3 regions of the Dyella sp. 01N448 genome follow, and region 1 is predicted to be linked to each of the others. Evidence: predicted binding sites of a transcription regulator. Region 1 holds the regulator's gene; each other region holds the start of a gene.
What was found. The regulator HrcA, encoded in region 1, represses chaperone genes, less so after heat shock. The targets are predictions, from matches to a motif close to TTNGCACTCNNNNNNNNNGAGTGCNAA.
Positions count from the first base shown of each region.

Region 1 (8,132 bases):
ATCGCGCACGCGCACTTCAACGTAAAGGTCACCGGCTTCGCCACCGGTCGGACCGGCTTCGCCCTGCCCGGTCAGGCGGATCCGATCGCCGTTGTCGACGCCGGCAGGAATGTTCACCGACAGCTGGCGAGTTTCTTCCAGACGGCCTTCGCCATCGCACTGCTTGCAGGGCTTCTCGATCGCCTGGCCGCTGCCGCCGCAATGCGGGCAGGCCTGCTGGATGGAGAAAATGCCGTTCTGCATGCGCACGCGGCCATGGCCTGCGCAGGTCTTGCAGGTCACCGTCTTGCCGTCGGCCGAACCGCTGCCGTTGCAGTGATGGCAATTGACCTGGGTGGGAATCTCGATCTTCTTCTCGACGCCGAAGACGGCTTCTTCCAGATCGAGCTCCATGATGTAGCGCAGGTCGGAGCCGCGACGCGAACGTCCGCGTCCGCCGCCACCGCCCATGCCGAAAATGTCGCCAAAGATATCGCCGAAGATGTCGCCCATGTCGCCAAAGCCACCGGCGCCGCCGCGACCGCCCATGCCGTGCTCGAACGCGGCATGGCCGTGCTGGTCATACATCGCGCGCTTCTGCGCGTCGGCCAGCACTTCGTAGGCCTCCTTGGCCTCTTTGAATTTCTCTTGCGCATGCGGATCGTCCGGACAACGGTCCGGGTGGTACTTCATCGCCAGTCGACGGAACGACTTCTTCAGTTCGACCTCGGTGACGGTACGTTCTACACCCAGGACTTCGTAGTAATCACGCTTGCTCATCGTTGCATCCGGCATGGACTGCTCTCTTACTCATGAATCGTAGGACCCATGTCTACTCAACAAACAGCCCGCGCCTAGGTGAACTCCCGGGCGCGGGCTGCGTCAGATCGGCAGCGCCGACCGGCCAATATTACTTTTTCTCGTCCTTGACTTCAGTGAACTCGGCATCGACCACGTCGTCGTGGCCGGCCGGGCCGCCCTGCTGCTGACCGCCCGCGTGTGCGCCGGCATCAGCCTGGGCACCGCCCTGGGCCGCGGCGTACAGCGCCTGGGCGACCTGCTCGAGCTTCTCGATCTTCGAATCGATGGCCGACTTGTCGTCGCTGTCCTTGACCTTTTCCAGATCCGACAAGGCGCCTTCGATCGTGCTCAGCTGATCGGCCGGCACCTTGCCGCCGTGCTCTTTGAGCGCGCTGCGGGTGGCGTGGACCAGCTGGTCGGCCTTGTTGCGGGTGCCGACGAGTTCGTGGAACTTCTTGTCTTCTTCCTTGTTGGCCTCGGCGTCGGCCACCATGCGGTTGATCTCTTCCTCGGACAGGCCCGAGCCGGCCTTGATCTCGATCTTCTGTTCCTTGCCGGTCTTCTTGTCCTTGGCCGAGACGTGCAGGATGCCGTTGGCGTCGATGTCGAAGGTGACCTCGATCTGCGGCATGCCGCGAGGTGCAGCGTCGATGCCCTGCAGGTCGAACTTGCCCAGCGACTTGTTGGCGCTGGCGCGCTCGCGCTCACCCTGCAGCACGTGCACGGTCACCGCGGTCTGGTTGTCGTCGGCGGTGGAGAACACCTGCGAGGCCTTGGTCGGCACGGTGGTGTTCTTCTCGATCAGCTTGGTCATCACGCCGCCCATCGTCTCGATGCCGAGCGACAGCGGGGTGACGTCCAGCAGCAGCACGTCCTTGACGGTGCCGCCCAGCACGCCGCCCTGGATCGCGGCGCCGACAGCGACGGCCTCGTCCGGGTTGACGTCCTTGCGCGGTTCCTTGCCGAAGAAGTCTTTCACCGACTCCTGCACCTTGGGCATGCGGGTCTGGCCACCGACGAGGATCACCTCATTGATGTCGGACACGCGCAGGCCGGCGTCATTCAACGCGGTGCGGCACGGCTCGATGGTGCGCTTGACCAGGTCTTCCACCAGCGCTTCGAGCTTGGCGCGGGTGAGCTTGATGTTGAGGTGCTTCGGACCGGAGGCGTCGGCCGTGATGTACGGCAGGTTCACTTCGGTCTGGTGGCTGGAGGACAGCTCGATCTTGGCGCGCTCGGCGGCGTCCTTCAGGCGCTGCAGCGCGAGCGGATCCTTGCGCAGGTCCATGCCCTGGTCTTTCTTGAATTCTTCGACGAGGTAGTCGATGACGCGCATGTCGAAGTCTTCGCCACCCAGGAAGGTGTCGCCATTGGTGGCCAGCACTTCGAACTGCTTCTCGCCGTCGACTTCGGCGATCTCGATGATGGACACGTCGAACGTGCCGCCGCCGAGGTCGTACACGGCGATCTTGCGGTCGCCGCCCTTCTTGTCCAGACCGTAGGCCAGTGCGGCGGCGGTCGGCTCGTTGATGATGCGCTTGACGTCCAGGCCCGCGATGCGGCCGGCGTCCTTGGTGGCCTGGCGCTGGCTGTCGTTGAAGTAGGCCGGCACGGTGATCACGGCTTCGGTCACCGGCTCGCCGAGATAGTCTTCGGCGGTCTTCTTCATCTTCATGAGGACCTTGGCCGAGATCTCCTGCGGAGCCATCTTGCGGCCATCAGCCGTTTCGACCCAGGCGTCGCCGTTTTCGTGCGCCACGATGCCGTAGGGCACGATGTGCAGGTCTTTCTGCACTTCCGCGTCGGTGAACTTGCGGCCGATCAGGCGCTTCACCGCGTAGAAGGTGTTCTTGGGGTTGGTCACGCTCTGGCGCTTGGCCGGCGCGCCCACCATGACTTCGTTGTCCTTGGTGAAAGCGACGATGGACGGCGTGGTGCGATCGCCTTCCGAGTTCTCGATGACCTTGGCGGTGGTGCCGTCCATCACGGCAACGCACGAGTTGGTCGTGCCCAGGTCGATACCGATGATTTTACCCATGTTGTTTACTCCCGAATTCTTTAAGCGACCCCTCGGCCGCAACTGTTTTGTCAGATGGGGTTTGCCGCGTGGCATCTCAATGCCGACAAGACCCCGGATGCCTTGCCACCGTTGCCGACAGGGGACGCCATTCAGGCGTCCTCGACCGCCGGCGCGGGCGTCATTCCTTGGCGACCGCCACCAACGCCGGGCGCAGCAGCCTGTCGTTCAACACGTAGCCCTTCTGCAGCACGTTGACGACCGTGTTGGGGGCCGCGCCCGGGGCCTCCACCATGCTCACCGCGTGATGCCGCTCCGGATCCAGCGGCTGACCCAGCGGATCGACCTGCACCAGGCCGTTGTTCTCGGCGATCTTCAGCAGCGACTTGAGCGTGAGCGCAATGCCCTCGCGCACGCTGGCGATATCACCGCCTTCCACCTGCAGGCCGCGCTCCAGCCCGTCATAGACCGGCAGCAGCTCGTTGAGCAGCTTCTCGTTGGCGAAGCGGCGAGCCTGCTCCACGTCGCGATGAAGTCGGCGACGCTGGTTCTCGATTTCCGCCTTTTCGCGCAGCACGGTGTCGCGCAGCTCTACGTTGCTGGTTTCCAGTTCGGCGATACGCGACTTCAGCGCTTCCAGTTCGGCGCTGCCCGTCTCGCCCTGCTGGCCTGGCGTCTCGTTGGACACCGTTGGGTCGTTGCTTTGCATGAATCACTCCAAGCCTTATCCGTGGCCGGTGCATCGCGCACCAACCGTCAAACACTTGCGGGTAAAACCCCGCCTCCCGAGCGGGTTATAAGGTCGTAGCGACGCGATTCAAGGCGTCGCTAAGCAATCCGGCCGTGGCTTGTACCACGGGAATCACCCGTTCATAGGCCATGCGGGTGGGTCCGATGACCCCCACCGCGCCCAGCACGCGACCCTGCGCACCATAGCTGGCCGTGACCACACTGCAACCATCAAGTGCGGCAAAACCCGATTCTTCGCCAATAAACAGCCGCACGCCGGGGGCCTTGGCACACACTTCCATCAGCTGCAGCAGCTCGTTTTTCTGCTGGAAGGCCTCGAACAGCTCGCGCAGGCGCTCTAAGTTCGCTAGTTCCGAATAACCCATCAAGTTGGTCTGGCCGCTGACCAGCACGTCGTCGCTTTCGGTCTGGGGTGCGAACGAGGCCGCGGCCAGTTCCACCGCGCTGGACATCAGGCGGTTGAGTTCGCCGCTGGTCTCGCGCAACTCGCGCAGCAGATGGGCGCGGATATCGTCCAGGCGCAGGCCGGCGAACTGGGTATTGAGGTAGTTGGCGGCGTGCTCCAGCTCGCGCGCGTCCAGCGGCTTGGCCAGCTGCACAATGCGGTTCTGTACCTGGTTGTCCGAGAACACCAGGATCACCAGCACGCGGGCGTCCGGCAGGGCCACGAAATCGATGTGGCGCAACGGGAAATCCGCCTGGCGCGGCACGGTGACCACGCCGGCGAACTGCGTCATGGCCGAAAGAAGCGTCGACACATTGCCCAGCAGGTCGCGGGTGGTGGTGGGGCCCGGCGGCAGCTCGCGGCGCAGGCGGGCCATCTCGTCCTGCGGCAGCGGCTGCAGTTCGATCAGGCTGTCCACGAACAGGCGCAGGCCACGCGGCGTAGGCACGCGGCCGGCCGAGGTATGCGGCGAAGCGACCAGGCCCGCCTCTTCCAGGTCGGCCATGATGTTGCGGATGGTGGCCGGGCTGACGTCCAGGCCGGACGAACGCGAAAGCGTGCGCGAGCCGACAGGCTCGCCATCGGCGAGGTACTGGGCGATCAATGTGCGCAAGAGGCGTCGTGCGCGGGCATCGAGAGGGGCGGCTGGCATGCTGTATCGCTTCGTGAGACACACAAGAAATAAGGTCTTGCGGGAAAGTTTGCAAGAAACGGGGATGGGGGATCGGTCGCGAGGGTGCAAAAACCGATGCCGGTGATCTGCCGGACGCCGAAGTGCGCGCCCCCACTACCCGCTCCCCGGCCCCATCCCCTTACAATCCCCCGACTTCACCAAGCCGCCACCCATGCTCACCTCGCTCTACGTTCGTCATTTTGCCGTCGTCGAAGAAGCCGAGATCGCCTTCGGCCCCGGCCTTACCGTGGTCAGCGGCGAGACGGGCGCCGGCAAATCCCTGCTGGTGGACGCGCTGATGCTGCTGGCCGGCGCGCGCGCCGACAGCGGCATGGTCCGTGCCGGCAGCGACCGCGCCGAACTCACCGCCGAGTTCGACCTGACGAACCTGCCCGAAGCCCGCGCCTGGCTGAGCCGGGAGGAACTGGACGACGAAGACAGCTGCCAGCTGCGCCGCGTGATCCGCGCCGAGGGCAGCTCGCGCGCCTGGATCAACGGCCGTCCGGCCAATGCCAGCCAGCTCGGCGAGCTGGCCACGCTGCTGGTGGAAATCCACGGCCAGCACGAGCACCAGGCCCTGCTCTCGCGCGCCCATCAGATGGAGCTGCTCGACGCTTATGCGGGCAATGAAGCCCTGGTGGCGCAGGTACGTGAGCTGGCGCAGCAATGGCGCGAGCTCGGCAACCGCATCCGCAAGCTCAGTGGCGGCGACGACCGCGAGCAACGCATCGAACTGCTCAGCCACGAACTGGGCGAACTGGAAAAGTGGGCGCTGCCGCCGGACGATCTGGCCGAGCTGGAAGCCAGCCACAAACGCCTGGCCAATGCCGGCCGCCTGGCCGAAGGCGCCGGCGGCGTGGTGGAACTGCTCGATGGCGAGAGCGAATTCGCGCTGCGTCGTGCGCTCGGCCGCGCTCAGCTGGAAATGAGCAAGCTCGCCGCGCTGGACGATCGCCTGGCCCCGCTGCTGGAGCTGCTGGACAACGCCTCCATCCAGCTCAGCGAAGCAGCCGATGGCCTGGGCCGTTATGCGCTCGACGTCGATCTCGATCCCAACCGCTATGCGGAAGTGGATACGCATCTCACGCGTCTGCACGAACTGTCGCGCCGCCATCGCGTAACGGTTGCCGAGTTGCACGACAAGGCCGGCACGCTGCGCATTGAGCTGAGCGAACTGGAAGGCGCCGGCGATGCTTTGGAAAAACTGGCCAAGCAGCGCACGCGCCTGCAGCAGCAATACGACGAACAAGCCGGCCAACTCAGCCAGGCACGCCAGCAGGCCGCCGAGCGCCTGGGCGGTGAAGTCAGCATCCTGATGGGCGAGCTGGGCATGAGCGGCGGTCGCCTGGTGGTGGAGCTGGAAGCGACCAACGAAGGTGATCCCGATGTGCAGGGCCGCGAACGTTGCGAACTGCTGGTCAGCGCCAACCCCGGCCAGCCGCCGCGCGCGCTGCGCAAGGTGGCCTCGGGCGGCGAGCTGGCGCGCATCAGCCTCGCCATCGAAGTGGCCACACTGGGCAAGGACACCGTCGGCACCATGGTGTTCGACGAAGTGGATACCGGCATCGGCGGCGCCGTGGCCGAAGTGGTGGGGCAGAAGCTGCGCGCGCTCGGCGCGCAACGGCAGGTGCTGTGCGTCACCCATCTGCCGCAGGTCGCTGCGCAAGGCCATGCGCATCTGCGCGTGAGCAAGGACAGCGATGGCGAGTCGACGCGTACGCGTATCGAGAAGCTCGATGCCAATGGTCGCCGCGATGAGCTCGCGCGCATGCTGGGCGGTGTGGAGATCACTCGTGAAACGCGGGCGCATGCGAAGCAGATGTTGGAGCGGGCGCAGGTTTAATCAGGTTGCGCGTACACCTGTGGGAGCGCACCCTGTGCGCGACTGCGGCGTCGGGTCGTTAGCGCTCCGTAGGTTTGTCGCGCACAGGGTGCGCTCCCACAAAATCAACATGGGCGCAGGTGCTGGAAACCCTTGTGGGAGCGCACTTGTGCGCGACCGCAGCGTCGCGTCGTTGACGCTCCGTCGGTGGTCGCGCACAAGTGCGCTCCTACAACAATCAAAAGCGTCGCGTCGTTGTCGCTCCGTAGGTGGTCGCGCACAAGTGCGCTCCTACAAAAATCAAAATCGCGATGGTCCTGTGGAATCAGTTCTTGCGCGGCAACAACCCGCGTTCGGCGGCCATGCGATAGAGATCCAATTCCGAACCGGCGCCGAGCTTGCCCATCAAACTGGCGCGGTGGATGTAGACGGTCTTCTGGCCGATGCCCAACTCACCGGCCACCTGCTTGGGTGCGCGACCTGCGGCCAGCAACAGGAAGACTTCACGCTCGCGTGCCGTCAATCGATGGATGGGATCGCGCGATTCGCTCGGCCGCTCGGCGCGACGCTTGCGCAGGTCGGAGCTGAGAAAACACTCTCCCTGCATCACCGCACGCAGGCCGGCGACCAGTTCTTCGGGGGCCACGCCCTTGGTGACGTAGCCGCTCGCGCCGCGACGTAGGGCTTCGGATACATAGGGCTCGCCGTCGTGCATGCTCAGCACCACGATGCGGGTGTCCACGGCGACGCTGCGCAGATGCTCGATCAACGGCAGCCCGCTGCCATCGGGCAGCGAGAGATCGAGTGCCACGAGATGGGGACGACAGGTGCCGACCGCTTCGACCGCATCGTCGGCGCAGCGGCATTCCGCCACGACCTCCAGATCCGGTTCCAATTCGATCAGCCGCTTGAACCCCTCGCGGACAATGGCATGGTCATCGACCAGGACAATGCTGTACATGAACGCATGTATAGCAGCCTGCGGGGCGGTTGACGATCACCCTGCGCATGCGACCGGCCAAAAGCACGCCGGTGGCCGCCTAGACGCCCTCCCGACGCCATGTAACATCGACCGCATGCGACCTAAACACCCCGTGCTGCCCGGTTCCAGCCTCTTGCTCGGCATCGGCTATCTGCTGCTCTGGCTGCTGCTGTGGCCCACCGAGCAACCCTATTGGATGCTTCCCTACGGCCTGCGTTTCGGCGCACTGCTGCTGGCGCCCATGCGCATGTGGCCTTGGCTGCTCGGCGCGGAGTTTGCCGCCAGCGGGCTGATTTCCTATGTCCACCCGCAGCCGATGGGTTGGCATGGTTTCCTGCTCGGTGAATTGCCCGAGCCCCTCGTCGTCGCCACCTGCCTGTGGCTGATGCGACGCGCGAACCTGCACGCCAGCCTGCGCGATCCCGAAGACGTGGCCCGCCTGCTGCTGTCAGCGGCCTTCACCGTGGCAGCCACCACGGCGACGGATGCGGTGCTGATGGCCTTGGTCCATGCCAGCCCCACCACCGAGCTGATGATGCAGGCGTTGGGCCAGGACCTGCTGGGCAACTACGTCGGCGTGCTGCTGGTGGTGCCGCTGCTGGTGATGCTGCTGCGGGCTCGGCTCGACAAGCGCGGCCTGGGGCGCCTGTTGATGGACGGCCT
Region 1 is NZ_JBFTQX010000006.1:364,614-372,745, reverse strand. It holds gene dnaJ (molecular chaperone DnaJ) at 1-759, opposite strand, end outside; gene dnaK (molecular chaperone DnaK) at 890-2,818, opposite strand; gene grpE (nucleotide exchange factor GrpE) at 2,979-3,506, opposite strand; gene hrcA (heat-inducible transcriptional repressor HrcA) at 3,592-4,644, opposite strand; gene recN (DNA repair protein RecN) at 4,838-6,508, shown strand; gene AC1DKY_RS13690 (response regulator transcription factor) at 6,813-7,448, opposite strand; gene AC1DKY_RS13685 (MASE1 domain-containing sensor histidine kinase) at 7,564-8,132, shown strand, end outside.

Region 2 (8,132 bases), on a different contig from region 1:
GGTCGATGTGCTGCCGATATGGTTGCTGGCTGCCGTCCCGGTGGCTGCGGCCGTGCTCGGCTGGCTGGGCGCCCGCCTGGTCAGCGCCTGGCAATTGCGCAAGGCGGCATGAAGCGTGCGCCGGCTCACGCCCGGAGCAATGTTGTCATGCAAGCTTGGTGGGGATGGTGCAGCATGCCCGCTCGGGGTGACCGGGGAAGCACCGGCATGACGTCGGCGGGTACAGCTGGACACTACGTGGGTGATTGGGGATGAGCGGAAGTTTCAGCAGTCGAGTGGTGGGAACAGCGCCTAGGGTGCTGGTGGTGGATGGCTCCAAAGTCGTGCGCCAGCTGATCTCCCGCGTGCTCAAGAGCGAACTGCCCGACAGCGACGTGGTGGGTGCCGGCAGCGGCGCCGAAGCCAAGGAGCTGCTGGAGGCCGGTGCGTTCGACTTCATCACCATCGCGCTGCGCCTGCCCGACATGGACGGGCTGGAACTCGCCCGCCATGTGCGCGAATCCGCCGCCCAGGCTTATGTGCCCATCGTGGTCGTCTCGGGCGATGTCGACGGTCGCCTGCACAGTCGCACGCTGGGGGAGCACGTCACCGATTATTTCGACAAGTCGCTGGGGTTCCAGGCGCTGGCGGAGTTCATCCGCGGCTACGTGAAGCCCGTCGATTCGGCCGAGGGCGAAGTGCTCTACGTGGAAGACAGCCGCGTGGTCGCGCTGGCGACCCGCCGCATCCTCGAAAAGCACGGCCTGACCGTCTATCACGTGGTCAGCGTCGAGGACGCCCTGGTGCTGCTGGACAAGGCCAAGGAACAGGACAAGGTCGGCGCGGACATCGTGCTCACCGACGTCAGCCTCAAGGGCGAACTGACCGGCGGCGACCTGCTCGAGCGCATCCGCCGCGAATACCTCTACAGCAAGGGCAGGCTGCCCGTGCTGGTGATGACGGGCGATGAGAACCCGGCCAACCAGGCTGCGCTGCTGCGCGCCGGCGCCAACGATCTGGTCGAAAAGCCGATCGAGGAAAAATTGCTGATGACCAAGCTGCTCTTCCAGCTGCGTGTATCCCAGCACCTGCGCGAGCGGGGCGAGGCGGCGTGACGGAACATCCGGTAAGGCTGGAGCCGTCCTGGAAGGACCGCATCGGCGAGTATCTGGCGCGCCCGGACATGCGCGCGCTGTCCGACTTCCTGCGCAGCGAAAAGCAGGCCGGCAAGGTGATTTATCCGCCGGGTCCGGAGATTTTCGCCGCCTTCGACCACACACCATTTGATGCCACGCGCGTGGTGATCCTGGGCCAGGATCCGTACCACGGTCCGAACCAGGCGCATGGCCTGTGTTTCTCGGTACGGCCGGGCGTGGCCACGCCGCCGTCGCTGCTGAACATCTTCAAGGAGATCCAGCGCGACCTGGGTTTCCGGGCCCCGGACCACGGCTGCCTGACCCCTTGGGCCGACCGCGGTGTGCTGCTGCTCAATGCCACGCTCACCGTCCAGCAGGCCACCGCCGGCTCGCATCAGGGCAAAGGCTGGGAAGGCTTTACCGATGCGGCGATCGACGCACTCAACCGCGAGCGGGAAGGGCTGGTCTTCCTGCTGTGGGGCTCGTATGCCCAGAAGAAGGGCCAGCTGATCGACGGCAGCCGCCATTGCATTTTGCGCTCCGTGCACCCATCTCCCTTATCAGCGCATCGCGGTTTCATCGGCTGCGGGCACTTCTCGGCGGCCAACCAGTACCTGGAAAGCCGCGGCGAGCCGCCTATCGACTGGTCTTTGCCGATGCGGGCCGAACTAGCCTGAAACAGGCATTTCACGGCTGCTGAACCGCCCGATACGCATAGTGGAGCCTCCCCGGGGTGCCTGCTGGACAGGTGCCTCAAATTCCTGTACTATTGAGTACATCAAAGGTCCCGGAACCTTTCGGGGCCTTTAGCACTCGTAATACCCGAGTGCTAAGCTGATTCCCTCACAGGAGGTTCCGTCCATGTCTCAAGCTTTGGTGACCGCCAACCTGCCGGTGCCGAGTGTCGTCGGCAGCCTGGATGCCTATATCTCGGCGGTCCATCGGATTCCGGTACTCAGCCAGGACGAGGAGCAGGCGCTGTCGCGCCGCTACAACGAACAGGAAGACCTTGAATCCGCCCGCAAACTGGTCATGTCCCACCTGCGCTTCGTGGTGCACGTGGCGCGTGGCTACAGCGGCTATGGTCTGCAGATCGCCGACCTGATCCAGGAAGGCAATATCGGCCTGATGAAGGCTGTGAAGCGATTCGACCCGGATCAGGGCGTGCGCCTGGTGAGCTTTGCCGTGCACTGGATCCGTGCCGAAATGCACGAGTTCATCCTGCGCAACTGGCGCATCGTCAAGGTCGCCACGACCAAGGCGCAGCGCAAGCTGTTCTTCAACCTGCGCAAGAGCAAGAAGCGCCTGGGCTGGATGAACGCCGAAGAAGTGCGCACGGTGGCCAAGGATCTGGGCGTGCCCGAAGCGACGGTGCGCGAGATGGAATCGCGTCTGTCGGGCCGTGACATTGGCTTCGAAGCCCCGGCGGATGCCGAGGACGATGCCAAGCCGGCACCGGAAGCGTTCCTGATCGACGATGGCGCCGACCCGTACGACAACGTGGCCGATGCCGACCAGGCCGACAACCAGCTCGACACCTTGTCGGCGGCGTTGAAGAACCTGGACGAGCGCTCGCGCGACATCATCCAGCGCCGCTGGTTGAACGAAGACAAGGCCACGCTGCAGGATCTTGCGGACGAGTACGGCGTTTCCGCCGAACGTATCCGCCAGGTCGAGGCCAACGCCATGAAGAAGATGCGCGGCCTGTTCGCGGCCTGATCTTCTCTGTCGGCGTAAGATGACAAGCGGCCCCTCCAGGGGCCGTTTGCCTTTGCGAGGACACGGCTGTCCCCGCGTTCTCACCACCGGATCCCCGTTTGTAGTGCCGTCATGCCCCGAGTGCTGGTCATCGAAGACGACGAAACCACCGCGCGAGAAATCGTCGCGGAGTTGAGCGCGCACGGCATGTTCGCGGAATGGGTGGCCAACGGCCGCGATGGCCTGGCGCATGCGCTGCAAGGCGGCTACGACCTGATCACGCTGGACCGCATGCTGCCCGGCATGGACGGCATCGACGTGGTGGCCGAATTGCGCCGCGCAGGCAGCGACGCGCCGGTGCTGATGATCAGCGCCTTGAGCGATGTCGACGAGCGCGTGCGCGGCTTGCGCGCGGGCGGCGACGACTACCTCACCAAGCCCTTCGCACCTGATGAAATGTCGGCGCGCGCGGAAGTGCTGCTGCGCCGTCGCCAGCCGCAGTCGGTCCAGCGCCTGCGCGTGGCCGACCTGGAGCTGGATCTGGTCAGCCACGTGGCGTATCGCGGTGGCCAGCCGCTGACCCTGCTGCCCACCGAATACCGCCTGCTCGAATTCCTGATGCGCAATTCCGGGCAGGTGCTTACCCGCACGATGATTTTCGAGACGGTGTGGGGTTTCCATTTCGATCCCGGCACCAATGTGATCGACGTGCATATCGCGCGTTTGCGGCGCAAGATCGACGGCGCCGGCCAACCGGCGTTGATCCACACTGTGCGCGGCACCGGTTATATGCTCGCGGCCGCCAATGAAACTGCCCCGGTGGTGTCATGAAAGCACGTCCCAACAGCTGGCATTCGACCACCTCGAGGTTGATCCTCATCTACGGCGCCTTGTTCGTCGTATGGGGCGCGGTGCTGGTCGGCGCGATCCAGTGGGAAACCACGCGCTATCTCAACAGCGTCATCGACCAGATGCTGCAGCAACGTATGCATTACATCGCCTCGACCGATCCCGCCCGCCTCGCCACCACGGTGGATGCCGCCGCCGCGATCGATCCGCACGGCATCATGTCGGTGGGCTTGTTCGACAAGGACCATCAGCCGGTGGCAGGCAATATCGACCATCTGCCCACGTCGCTGCTGCGCGATGGCCAGGTGCACCTGCTCAAGCATGGCCTGCCGCGCTCCGACCGCGATGCGGAGCGCGTGCGCGCACGCGGCCTGGCTTCGACGCTGCCCAATGGCGACATCCTCGTCATTGCCAAGGACATCAGCACCATCGACGGCATCGGTGCGATCGTTCGTCGCGCGCTGCTTTGGGGCATCTCGCTGACCATCATTCCTGGCCTGCTCGGCGGTTTCCTGTTGCGCCGCGGTCCGGAGAAGCGCATCCGTGCGCTGCAGGATGCGACCGATCCTATCCGCCAAGGCGATCTTTCCAAGCGCCTGCCGATCAGTCGGCGCGGCGACGAGCTCGACCAGCTGGCAGGCATCGTCAACACGATGCTGGGCGAGATCGAGCGCTTGATGAATGAAGTGAAGGGCGTCTGCGACAACATCGCGCACGACCTGCGCACGCCGCTGACGCGCTTGCGCGCACGCCTGTATCGCACGCAGCAGCAACTTGATGGCGAGCCCGAATCGGCGCTGGTGGAATCGTGCATCGTCGATATCGACGAAGTGCTGACGCGTTTCCGCGCGCTGCTGCGTGTGTCCGAACTCGAAGACCGTCATCGCGCCGCTTGCTTCGACGAAGTGGACGTGGGGCAGGTGCTGCGTCAGGTGCACGAGTTCTACGCGCCTGTCGCCGAGGATCGTGGCCAGACCTTCGAGGTCGACATCCAGTCGCTGCAGCCCGTGCGCGCCGATGCGCATCTGCTGTTCGAAGCGCTGGCGAACCTGGTCGGCAATGCCATCAAGTTCACCCCGGCGGGCGGCAAGGTGAGCCTGCGCGCCAGCATGGACAAGCGTGGCCCGCGCGTGGACGTGATCGACAGCGGCCCGGGTATTCCGGCCGACGAGCGCGACGCGGTGACGCGTCGCTTCTACCGCGGCGACAACAGTCGCACTACCGGCGGCTCGGGCCTGGGGCTCAGCATCGTCAGCGCCATCGTGCGTCTGCACGGCTATGCGCTCGACATCGGCGATGCCAGCAGCAACGGTGCGCGACTGACTTTGTATTGCTACGCACTCGCGCCGGACGAAAAAGTCGGCACCTGCCTGTCCCGCTCCGTGCCGGAAGTCACGCCGATGACGGCCTGAGGGCCGATCGGCCAGATGAAGATAGTTTCATCTGCGTGCGCAATGCAGGCGCCACGTAGAACATGAAATTATCTTCATCCTCCAAGCTCTATTGAGAGTTTTCGCTGCATGCGAAAATTTGCCGCGACGCATCATTTCGCGCACGGAAATCCCCCGCATGCTTGGCATCGTCCGGATCGCGCTCACGCGGCCCTACACATTCATCGTTTTCGCCCTGACCATCCTCATCTTTGGTGTGATGTCGGCGGCACGAACGCCCACCGACATCTTTCCGGAAATCAATATTCCGGTGATCGCCGTGTCCTGGCAGTTCACCGGCATGACGCCCGACCAGATGTCCGGCCGCATGAACACGCCGTTCGAGCGCGTGCTCACCACGACCGTCAACGACATCGAGCACATCGAGTCGGAGTCGATCAATGGCATGGGCATCACCAAGATCTTCTTTCAGCCGGGCGTGAACATCGCCACGGCCAATGCGCAGGTGACGGCCATTGCGCAGACGATCCTGAAGCAGATGCCCGCCGGCGCCACGCCGCCGCTGATCGTCAATTACAACGCGTCCACGGTGCCGATCCTGCAGGTGGCGCTGTCCGGCAAGGGCCTGTCCGAGCAGCAGCTGGGCGACCTTGGCTTGAACCAGTTGCGTCCGCAGCTGGTGACGGTGCCGGGCGCGGCGATTCCCTATCCGTTCGGCGGCAAGACGCGCCAGGTGCAGCTGGACGTGGATCCGGCGGCGCTGCAGGCGCGCGGCCTGTCCACCCAGGACGTGGCGAACGCGCTGGCCAACCAGCAGCAGATCAGCCCGATCGGCACGCAGAAGATCGGCAAGTACGAATACGTGATGGAGCTGAACAACGCCGCCACTCACGTGGACGAGCTGGAAGACCTGCCGGTCAAGATGGTCAACGGCACCACGATCTATGTGCGCGACGTGGCCCATGTGCGCGACGGAGCCCCGCCGCAGACGAACATCGTGCACGTGGATGGCGTGCGCTCGACGATGCTGTCGATCCTGAAGAACGGCTCCACCTCCACCCTCGCCATCGTGGCGGGCGCGCGCCAGAAGCTGGTGGAGATGAAGGATTCGCTGCCGGACAACCTGACCATCAAGCCGATCGGCGATCAGTCGGTGTTCGTGCGCGCCTCCATCGATGGCGTGGTCCGCGAAGGCATCATTGCCGCGGCGCTGACCAGCTTGATGATCCTGTTGTTCCTGGGCAGCTGGCGCTCGACCCTGATCATCACCACGTCGATTCCGCTGGCGGTGCTGGGCTCGGTGTTCACGCTGTCGGCGATCGGCCAGACGCTCAACATCATGACGCTGGGCGGCCTGGCGCTGGCGGTGGGCATCCTGGTGGACGAAGCCACGGTGACCATCGAGAACATCAACTGGCACCTGGAGCAGGGCAAGGACGTCATCACCGCGATCGTGGATGGTTCGGCGCAGATCATCGTGCCGGCATTCGTGTCGCTGTGCTGCATCTGCATCGTGTTCGTGCCGATGTTCTTCCTGCCGGGCGTGGCGCGCTACCTGTTCGTGCCGATGGCGGAGGCGGTGATCTTCGCGATGATCTTCTCCTTCATCCTGTCGCGTACGCTCGTGCTGACCATGGCGAAATACCTGTTGCAGGCGCATCCGGCGACGGTGGACGAACATGGCCAGCATATCGAGCAGCCGGCGCCGAAGACGATGCTCGGCCGCTTCCAGCAGGGCTTCGTCAATCGCTTTGAGAAATTCCGTGCCGGTTATAGCGGCGTGCTGCATCTGGCGCTGGAAAACCGCAAGGTGTTCGTGATCGGCTTCCTCGCCTTTGTGCTGCTGTCGTTCGCGCTGTTGCCGGGACTGGGCAGCAACTTCTTCCCTGATGTCGACGGCGGCCAGATCCTTGTGCACGCACGCGTTCCCGTAGGCACGCGTGTGGAGACCACCGCGGCGGAATTTGCAGACATCCAGAAGGCCATCCGTCAGGTGATACCGCCGGACGAACTCGATGCCATGATCGACAACATCGGCCAGTATTCGAGCTCGATCAACACGATCTACAACAATACCGGCGAAGTGGGCGAGTCCGACGGCGATATCCAGATTTCGCTGAAGGAAGGTCATCACCCGAGCGCGGAATACGTGAAGGTCCTGCGCGAAAGGCTGCCGCGGTTGTTCCCGGGCACCACGTTCTCGTTCCCGCCGGCGGACATCGTCAGCCAGATCCTGAACTTCGGTTCGCCCGCGCCGATCGATCTGCAGATCCGCGGCAGGAGCCTGGAGAAGGACTTCGCGTACGCCAACATCCTGCTCAACAAGCTGCGCCAGATTCCCGGCGTGGTCGATGCACGCCTGCAGCAGTCGCAGGCGCAGCCGGCGTTCCGCATCGACGTGGACCGCACGCGTGCACAGTTGCTGGGCCTGACCGAAGGCGACGTGACCAACAGCCTGATCGCCGACCTTTCCGGTACGGCGCAGGTGGCGCCGACGTATTGGTTGAATCCGGACAACAACGTCACCTATCCGATCTCCGCCCAGGTGCCGCAGTACCAGCTGGACTCGCTGGCGCAGCTGAGCAATCTGCCGATCACCGCCAAGAGTGGCGGCAATCCGCAGGTGCTGGGCGCACTGGCCGACATCACGCGCACGCATCGCAACACCATCGTGAGCCAGTACAACATCCAGTCGATGGTGGAGATCTATACGGCCATTCAGGGCCGTGATCTTGGCGCGGTAGCCGGTGATATCCAGAAGGTGCTGGACGACACCAAGAAAGACCTGCCCAAGGGCGCGAACGTGGCGCTGCTGGGCCAGGTGCAGACCATGCACGACGCCTATTTCGGCCTGTTGTTTGGCCTGCTGGGTTCGGCGGTGCTGGTGTATCTGCTGATCGTGGTGAACTTCCAGTCCTGGACCGATCCGTTCGTGATCATCACTGCCTTGCCTGCGGCGCTCGCCGGCATCGTATGGATGCTGTTCGTCACGCACACCACGTTGTCGGTGCCGGCACTCACGGGCGCCATCATGTGCATGGGTGTGGCGACCGCCAACTCGGTGCTGGTGGTGAGTTTC
Region 2 is NZ_JBFTQX010000014.1:3,219-11,350, reverse strand. It holds gene ftsX (permease-like cell division protein FtsX) at 1-112, shown strand, start outside; gene AC1DKY_RS17965 (response regulator) at 252-1,094, shown strand; gene ung (uracil-DNA glycosylase) at 1,091-1,792, shown strand; gene rpoH (RNA polymerase sigma factor RpoH) at 1,977-2,834, shown strand; gene AC1DKY_RS17950 (response regulator transcription factor) at 2,946-3,644, shown strand; gene AC1DKY_RS17945 (sensor histidine kinase) at 3,641-5,074, shown strand; gene AC1DKY_RS17940 (efflux RND transporter permease subunit) at 5,232-8,132, shown strand, end outside.
Region 2: a site for HrcA is predicted at 1,922-1,948, ahead of rpoH (RNA polymerase sigma factor RpoH). Genes of this name have one in related genera too.

Region 3 (8,132 bases), on a different contig from region 1:
TTCAAGGCTCGCCGACCCGCATGGTGACTGTGACAAGGACTAAGACGGCCAGGCGAGTCAAAACGGAAATGGCCGGCGCCACTTTTTTGAATTTTCTTTCCGCCAAAAAGAAAAACCCCGCACGAGGCGGGGTTTTCCTTCTGTTGCGATGCCTGGAGGCGAGGACTTAGAAGTCCATGCCGCCCATGCCGCCCATACCGCCCGGCGAGCCGTGCGAATGGCCTTCGTCCTTCTTCGGCACTTCGGTCACGGCCGCTTCGGTCGTGATGATCGAGCCGGCCACCGAGGCGGCGAACTGCAGGGCCGAACGGGTGACCTTGGTCGGGTCCAGGATGCCGAACGCGATCATGTCGCCGAACTCGCCGTTGGCAGCGTTGTAACCGAAGTTGCCGTTGCCTTCCTTCACCTTGTTCAGGACGACGGACGGCTCGTCACCGGCGTTGGAGACGATGGCGCGCAGCGGCGCTTCCAGCGCACGACGGGTGATGGCGATGCCCAGGTCCTGGTCGGTGTTCTGACCCTTCAGGCCTTCCAGCGCCTTCAGCGAACGGATCAGCGCGACGCCGCCGCCCGGGACCACGCCTTCTTCAACGGCTGCGCGCGTGGCGTGCAGGGCGTCTTCGACGCGGGCCTTCTTTTCCTTCATCTCGACTTCGGTCGCAGCGCCAACCTTGATGACGGCCACGCCGCCAGCCAGCTTGGCCACACGCTCCTGCAGCTTCTCGCGGTCGTAGTCCGAAGAGGTCTCTTCGATCTGCGCCTTGATCTGGCCGATGCGCGACTGGATGCGCTCAGCTTCGCCGGCGCCGTCGATGATGGTGGTGTTTTCCTTGGTGATCACCACGCGCTTGGCGCGGCCCAGGTCGGTGATCGTGGCCTTTTCGAGGGCCAGACCCACTTCCTCGGAGATCACCACGCCATTGGTGAGGATGGCGATGTCTTCCAGGATGGCCTTGCGACGGTCGCCGAAGCCCGGCGCCTTCACGGCGGCAACCTTGACGATGCCACGGATGGTGTTGACCACGAGGGTTGCGAGGGCTTCGCCTTCCACTTCCTCGGCCACGATCAGCAGCGGCTTGCCGGCCTTGGCGACGGCTTCCAGCACCGGGAGCAGCTCACGGACGTTGGAGACCTTCTTGTCGTGGATCAGGATGAACGGGTCGTCCAGTTCAACCTGCTGCGACTGCTGGTTGTTGATGAAGTACGGCGACAGGTAGCCGCGGTCGAACTGCATGCCTTCGACGACGTCGAGTTCGTTCTCGAGACCCGAGCCTTCCTCGACCGTGATCACGCCTTCCTTGCCGACCTTCTTCATCGCGGTGGCGATGATGTCGCCGATGTTGGCGTCGGAGTTGGCGGAAATCGTGCCGACCTGGGCAATCGCCTTGTCGTCAGCGGTCGGGTTGGAGAGCTTCTTCAGCTCGGCAACCGCGGCGTTGACGGCCTGGTCGATACCGCGCTTGAGATCCATCGGGTTCATGCCGGCAGCGACGGCCTTGAGGCCTTCCTGGATGAACGCCTGGGCCAGCACGGTGGCGGTGGTGGTGCCGTCGCCGGCGACGTCGGAGGTCTTGGAAGCGGCTTCCTTGACGATCTGCGCGCCGATGTTCTCGTACTTGTCGGCCAGTTCGATTTCCTTGGCGACGGAGACGCCGTCCTTGGTCACGGTCGGTGCGCCGAAGCTCTTCTCGATCACCACGTTGCGGCCCTTCGGACCCAGGGTGACCTTCACAGCGTTGGCCAGGGTATTCACACCCTTGAGCATGCGTGCGCGGACGTCTTCGCCGAAGCGGACTTCTTTAGCTGCCATTTCGTAATTCCTTCAAATGCGTTGAGTAGGTGGGAAGAGGTGCGGGAGAGGCGCTTAGCCTTCGATCACCGCAACGATGTCGTCTTCCTTGAGGAAGACCAGCTCTTCGCCGTCAATCTTGATTTCCTGGCCGGCGTACTTGCCGAACAGCACGGTGTCGCCTTCCTTCACGGACATCGGGCGGACCTTGCCGTCTTCCAGGATGCGGCCGGAGCCGGCAGCGATGACCTTGCCGCGGGTCGGCTTTTCGGTGGCGCTGTCGGGAATGACGATACCGCCAGCGGAGACGCGCTCTTCTTCGAGGCGCTTGACGATGACGCGATCGTGCAGCGGACGCAGTTTGCTCATGGGTGGGCTCCAGCTTCGTTTGGATGGTTGAACAAGATTCGGGACCCCGGAGCGGCGCCTGGGTGGCGCTTGTTAGCACTCCCCGGAGGTGAGTGCCAATTCTAACGACGCAAATGCCCCCTGCAAGAGGCGCCCGTCCGATGGCTGAGTCTTCCAATGGGGGAGCGGCGGGGGCCTTTCAAGGCGCATTGGGCCGAAAAGTCACCGATCGTGCTATCGACAGAGGCCTGCGGACGGCCGACCATGCCGGCCTGCCCCCCACCAGGACCCGCCCGTGAGCGATGAGCCGACGCTGCGCCAGGAGCTCGTGAACCAGGGTGCCAGGCTGGCCGTGAGCGGCCTCAGCCAAGGCACCTCGGGGAACCTAAGTGCCCGCTGCGGCGAGGGTTTTCTGATCACGCCCAGCGGCACGCCGTATGAGGAGATCACGGTGGAGGGTATCGTGTTGGTGGATCGGGACGGCCAGTGGCCGGGCTCGCAGCGACCTTCCAGCGAGTGGCGCTTCCATCGGGACATCTACCTGGCCCGGCCCGACGCCCAGGCCATCGTCCACGTGCACCCGCCCTATGCCACGGCGCTGGCCATGTGCCGCCGGGACATTCCGCCCGCCCACTACATGATCGCCGTGGGTGGCGGGGACTCGATCCGCTGCGCCGGCTACCACACCTATGGCACCCAGGCCCTGTCCGATGCCGTGGTGGCAGCGTTGGAGGGCCGACTGGCCTGCCTGATGGCCAACCACGGCATGATCGCGCTGGGCAGTTCGCTGGCGCAGGCCATGTGGCGCGCCGTGGAGGTGGAAAATCTCGCCCGCCAGTACGCCCTGTCCTTGCAGGTCGGCACGCCGGTCATGCTCACCGATGAGGAGGTGGCCGCGGTGCTGGAGAAATTCGCCCACTACGGACTGATGTCGAGGTCGTGATGTCTGAAACCGTCCTGCTCTGCTATTGCACCTGTCCCGATGTGGCCAGCGCGCAGCACCTGGCCGAGGCCCTGGTGGGCGAACGCCTGGCTGCCTGCGTGAACCGCATCCCCGCGGTGTCGTCCACCTATCGCTGGAAGACCAAGGTGGTCACCGACAATGAAGAACTGCTGCTGATCAAGACCACGGCCGCGCAGTTCGCCGCGCTCAAAGAGCGCCTGCTCAGCCTGCATCCCTATGAGTTGCCCGAGCTGATCGCGGTGCCGGTGACCGAGGGGCATGCGCCTTACCTCGACTGGGTGCGCAATCCAGGCTGATGTTTGGCGTCGCGCGTGACGGGATTCCCACTGCGCCGCATTGACTAGACAGTCGGCGCCGACTGTCGATGTCCGCGTCACCGGCGCGCCATCGCCGCTCGCCAGCATGCCTCTCCATCAAGGGAGGCGATATGACGTTCGAACTGGCGGTTTTCGATATGGCCGGCACCACGGTCTACGATCCGGACCTGGTGGCGCAGGCGCTGCAGGACGCGCTGGCGCAGGCTGGCTGCCACGCGTCGCTGGCGGATCTGCGAGCCCTGATGGGCTACACCAAGCCGGCCGCCATTCGCAGTTTGCTGGCGGCGCACGACCTGCCGGCGGACGACTCACAGGTGGCGCAGGTGCACGCGGATTTCGTCCAGCGCATGCTCGATTGCTACCGGACACACGACGCCGTGCGCCCGATGACCGGGGCAGAAGAGCTGTTCGCCTGGTTGCGGCAGCAGGGCGTGAAGATCGCGCTCAACACGGCGTTTTCGCAAGACATCGCCGAATGCCTGATCGAACGCTTCGGCTGGCGCCAGCGCGGCCTGATCGATGCCGCGATCTCGGCGGATCGCGTTGCCCAGGGTCGGCCCGCGCCCGACATGATCCGCGCGTTGATGGCGACGTGCGGCGTCAGCGATGCCACGCGCGTCATCAAGATGGGCGATACCGAAGTGGATATTCGCGAAGGTCGCGCGGCGGGCTGCGGCCTGGTGGTGGCGGTGACGACGGGCGCTTATCACCGCGACGAGTTGCTGGCCTATCAGCCCGATGCCGTGCTCGACAGCTTGGATGAGCTGCCCGCTTTGCTCGTTCGTGCCGGCCGGCCGAACCCGGCGTGACGCAACCCATGCGCTTGCCTCCATCGCGCCGGGCGTGGTCGCCCTGGTCGCCCTCGATGCTGCCGCTGGTCGCGGGCTTTGCGGCGTTCTGCACCTACTCGTGCATGTATGCCTTCCGCAAACCGTTCAGCGCCGGCAGCTACGAGGGCATGAGCTGGCTGGGCGTCGACTACAAGATCTGGCTGGTGATCGCCCAGGTGATGGGCTACGCACTGAGCAAGGTGTGGGGCATCCGACTCGTGCCCGAGCTGCAGACATCGCGCCGCGCCGTGGCGATTCTGGTGTTGATCGGCCTGTCGTGGCTGGCGCTGCTGGGTTTTGCGCTGGCGCCGCCGGTGCCGGGCATCGTGTTTCTGTTCCTCAATGGCCTGCCGCTGGGCATGGTGTGGGGCCTGGTGTTCGGATACATCGAGGGTCGGCAGGCGACGGAGCTGATGGGCGCCATCCTCGCCTCAAGTTTTATCTTCGCCTCGGGCGTGGTCAAAGGCGTGGGCAAGGCGATGTTGCTGGCCGGCGTCAGCGAGCACTGGATGCCGTTTCTCACCGGCTTGGTGTTCATCCCGCCGCTGCTGTTGTCGCTGCATGTACTCACGCGCCTGCCGCCGCCCAGCGCCGACGACGTTGCCGCCCGCGCACCACGTGGACGCATGGATCGCGAGGCTCGGCACGCCTTCGTGCGCCGCTTTCTGCCGGGCCTGCTGCTGATCGTGCCGCTGTACGTGCTGTTGACCGTGCTGCGCGATTTCCGCGAGAACTTCGACACCGAAATCTTTCGCGACCTGGGCTACGGCCGCAGCGCCATCGTGTTCGGTGAAGTGGATACGCCGATTGGGATCGGCGTGTTGATGCTTACCGCGTCGCTGACCCTCGTACGGGACAACATGCGCGCCTTCATGCTCAACCATGTACTGATCGGCGGCGGCCTGTGCTGCGCGGGCATCAGCACGCTGCTGTTCGCCCACGGCGAACTGCCACCGCTGTTGTGGATGACGCTGGTCGGTTTTGGTCTCTACCTTGGCTACATCCCGCTCAACGGCATGTTCTTCGAGCGGCTGATGGCCACCTTCCGCATCAGCGGCACCGCGTCGTTCGTGATGTATATCGCCGATGCCTCCGGCTACCTGGGCAGCGTCGCGGTATTGCTGGTCCGCCAGTTCCTCGCCTTGCAGCTCAACTGGACGCAGTTTTTCGAACGCGCCGTGCTGGCAAGCAGCCTGCTGGGACTCGTGCTTACCGCGCTGGCTGCGCGCTGGTTCTGGCGGCATGGCCAACAGAACGGACACGCAGCGGCATCGTTGTCACCTCTTGAGATGGAAAGCAGCCGTCTATGAGCAAGTCGGAAACACGCACCGCGATCGTGATCGGTGCAGGCATCGTCGGGTTGGCCATGGCGCGCGCCCTGGCCGAGGACGGCTACCGCGTCACCGTATTCGATCGCCATGAGCGTGCCGTGGGCGCCTCGGTGCGCAACTTCGGCACCATCTGGCCGATCGGCGTGCCGAACGGGCCGCTGTATGCACGTGCCTTGCGTTCGCGCGAGATCTGGCGCGAATTCTGCAACGCCACCGATACCTGGCAGGCGCCGAGCGGCAGCCTGATCGCTGCGTTCCACGAGGACGAGTGGGCGGTGATGAACGAATACGCGGCGATGAACGAGGGGCTGCGACCATGCCGCATGCTCAACGCTGCACAGGTGCGCGAGCAGGCGCCCGGCGTCGTGGCCGCCGACTTGCGTGGCGCATTGCTGAGCACCGATGAGATGGTGGTCGATCCGCGCGAGGCGATCCGCAAACTGCCAGCCTGGCTGGCGGAGCGCCATGGCGTCGAGTTCCACTGGCGACAGGCGATCACGCGCATCGAGCATCCCTATGTGTGGAGCGGTCGCCGGCGCTACACCGCCGACCTGATCTATGTCGCCAGCGGTACGGATTTCGAAACCCTGTATCCGGAACTGTTCGAACGTCTTGCCATCACCAAGTGCAAGCTGCAGATGCTGCGGCTTGAGGCGCAGCCCGCGCCGTTCAAGCTGGGTCCGGTCGTGTGCGGCGGCCTTACCATGGCGCACTACAGCGGCTTCCACGCCACGCCCAGCATTGACCGCCTGCGCGAGCGCCTTGCTGATCAATACGCCGACCTGCTGGCGCTGGGCATCCACGTGATGGCAGCGCAGAACGGGTTGGGCGAAATCACCGTTGGCGACTCGCATGAGTACGGGCATACGTACGAGCCCTTCGACGAAAGCGCCATCAACCACAAGATCGTCGACTATCTGCGCAGCGTGCTGGATCTTCCGAGCTGGCACGTGAAGCAAAGCTGGCACGGCAGCTACGCCAAGCTCACCGATGGGCAGCGCAGCGAGTTGGTGGTCGAAGCGGAGCCGGGCGTCGTCATCGTCAACGGCGTGGGCGGAGGCGGCCTGGGCATGACGCTGTCGTTCGGCCTGGCCGAAGAAGTGGTGAGCGGGCGCTTGCCTGCCGAGCAGGTTGAAATCCCGTCGACCGATGCGCGATGAACCTCAGCGCTCGGCAGTGGACATCACCAGCTGCACGCGTTCCGCCGCAAAACAGGTCAGCCCGTATTGCACGGGCTGATTCTTGTCGTCGACGTTGAGCGATTCCACGACCAGTACGGGCAGGTCGGGCGATTGCTCCAGTACACGTGCGGTGGTCGTCCCGGCCAGTCGCGCGGTCACGCGGGTGTAGCTGCGGAAATAATCGGCGATGCCGAACTCTTCCAGCGTGCGGCTCACCGAGCCGGTGCGTTGAAACACGTCGCCAAGCTTGGGGAAACGTGCCGCCGGGAACCATGCCTGACCGTGATCGAGCACGCGACCCTCCGCGTGCGCGGAGGACTCGATCCACCACGCGCGCTCGCCGCGCGCCAGGGCCAGCGACTCGGCCACGCGCTGCGGTGGCAAGACCAGCGCCGTGGCCAACACCTTGTTGCCCGAGCTGACGTTGAGGTTATGCATGTTGCGGCTGAAGCTGGTGCGACGACCGATCGGATAGTCGTAGCACTCCTCGCGCACGCGCAAGCCGCGACTGGGGTCGGCAAGAATGGCGCCGCGTTGTTCAAGCGAGTCGAGCGCCCGGCGCACGGTGTGCCGATTCACATTGAGGCGCCGGGCGAGTTCCAGTGCCGAAGGGAGCTTTGCGCCTCCTCGAAGTTCGCCGCTGCGGATCTGCTGCAATACCTGTTGTTCGATCTGCCGCCACACGGGCACATCGCATGACCGATCCAGTGGCTCAAAGTGGTTTGCCATCATTCCTGCATGTTCCTGACACAGACTGCATGGGAAGCGGTGATCGAGCAGGGAGTATGGGCAGGCCAGTTTTCGCAGACATGACATCAGGGCAAGAGCATTCATGGCGCATTGCACGCGCGCGACTGGTGCTGCCCGACCAGGTCATCGTCGGCGGCGCGGTTATCGAGGGCGAACGCATCCAATGGCTCGGGCCGGGCGACGAGTGTCCGCACGACGCCATCGATTTCAAGGGCGATTTCCTGCTGCCGGGCCTCATCGAACTGCACACCGACAACCTTGAGAAGCACTTGCTGCCACGCGCCGGCGCGGCATGGCCCGCCCTACCGGCCATGCTGGCGCACGATGCCCAACTGCTCGCAGCCGGCATCACCACCGTGCTCGACGCCATGTCGTTGGGCGATCTGGAGGAAGACGGCGGCCGCATCGACACGCTGCACCGCGCACTGGCCGCGCTCGATGAAACGCGCAGTCACGGCCTGCTGCGTTGCGAGCACTATCTCCATCTGCGCTGCGAACTGAGCTGGCCAGGCCTGCTCGAGCTGGCTGCGCCCCTGGTCTCCCGCAAGGACTTGCGCCTGCTGTCGTTGATGGATCACACGCCTGGCCAGCGCCAGTATCACGACGTGCGCCAGTACCGTAC
Region 3 is NZ_JBFTQX010000010.1:55,696-63,827, forward strand. It holds gene AC1DKY_RS16355 (VirK/YbjX family protein) at 1-5, opposite strand, end outside; gene groL (chaperonin GroEL) at 167-1,810, opposite strand; gene groES (co-chaperone GroES) at 1,865-2,158, opposite strand; gene AC1DKY_RS16370 (class II aldolase/adducin family protein) at 2,433-3,080, shown strand; gene cutA (divalent-cation tolerance protein CutA) at 3,080-3,397, shown strand; gene AC1DKY_RS16380 (HAD family hydrolase) at 3,529-4,227, shown strand; gene AC1DKY_RS16385 (DUF5690 family protein) at 4,236-5,558, shown strand; gene AC1DKY_RS16390 (TIGR03364 family FAD-dependent oxidoreductase) at 5,555-6,739, shown strand; gene phnF (phosphonate metabolism transcriptional regulator PhnF) at 6,743-7,594, opposite strand; gene AC1DKY_RS16400 (alpha-D-ribose 1-methylphosphonate 5-triphosphate diphosphatase) at 7,570-8,132, shown strand, end outside.
Region 3: a site for HrcA is predicted at 2,231-2,257, ahead of groES (co-chaperone GroES). Genes of this name have one in related genera too.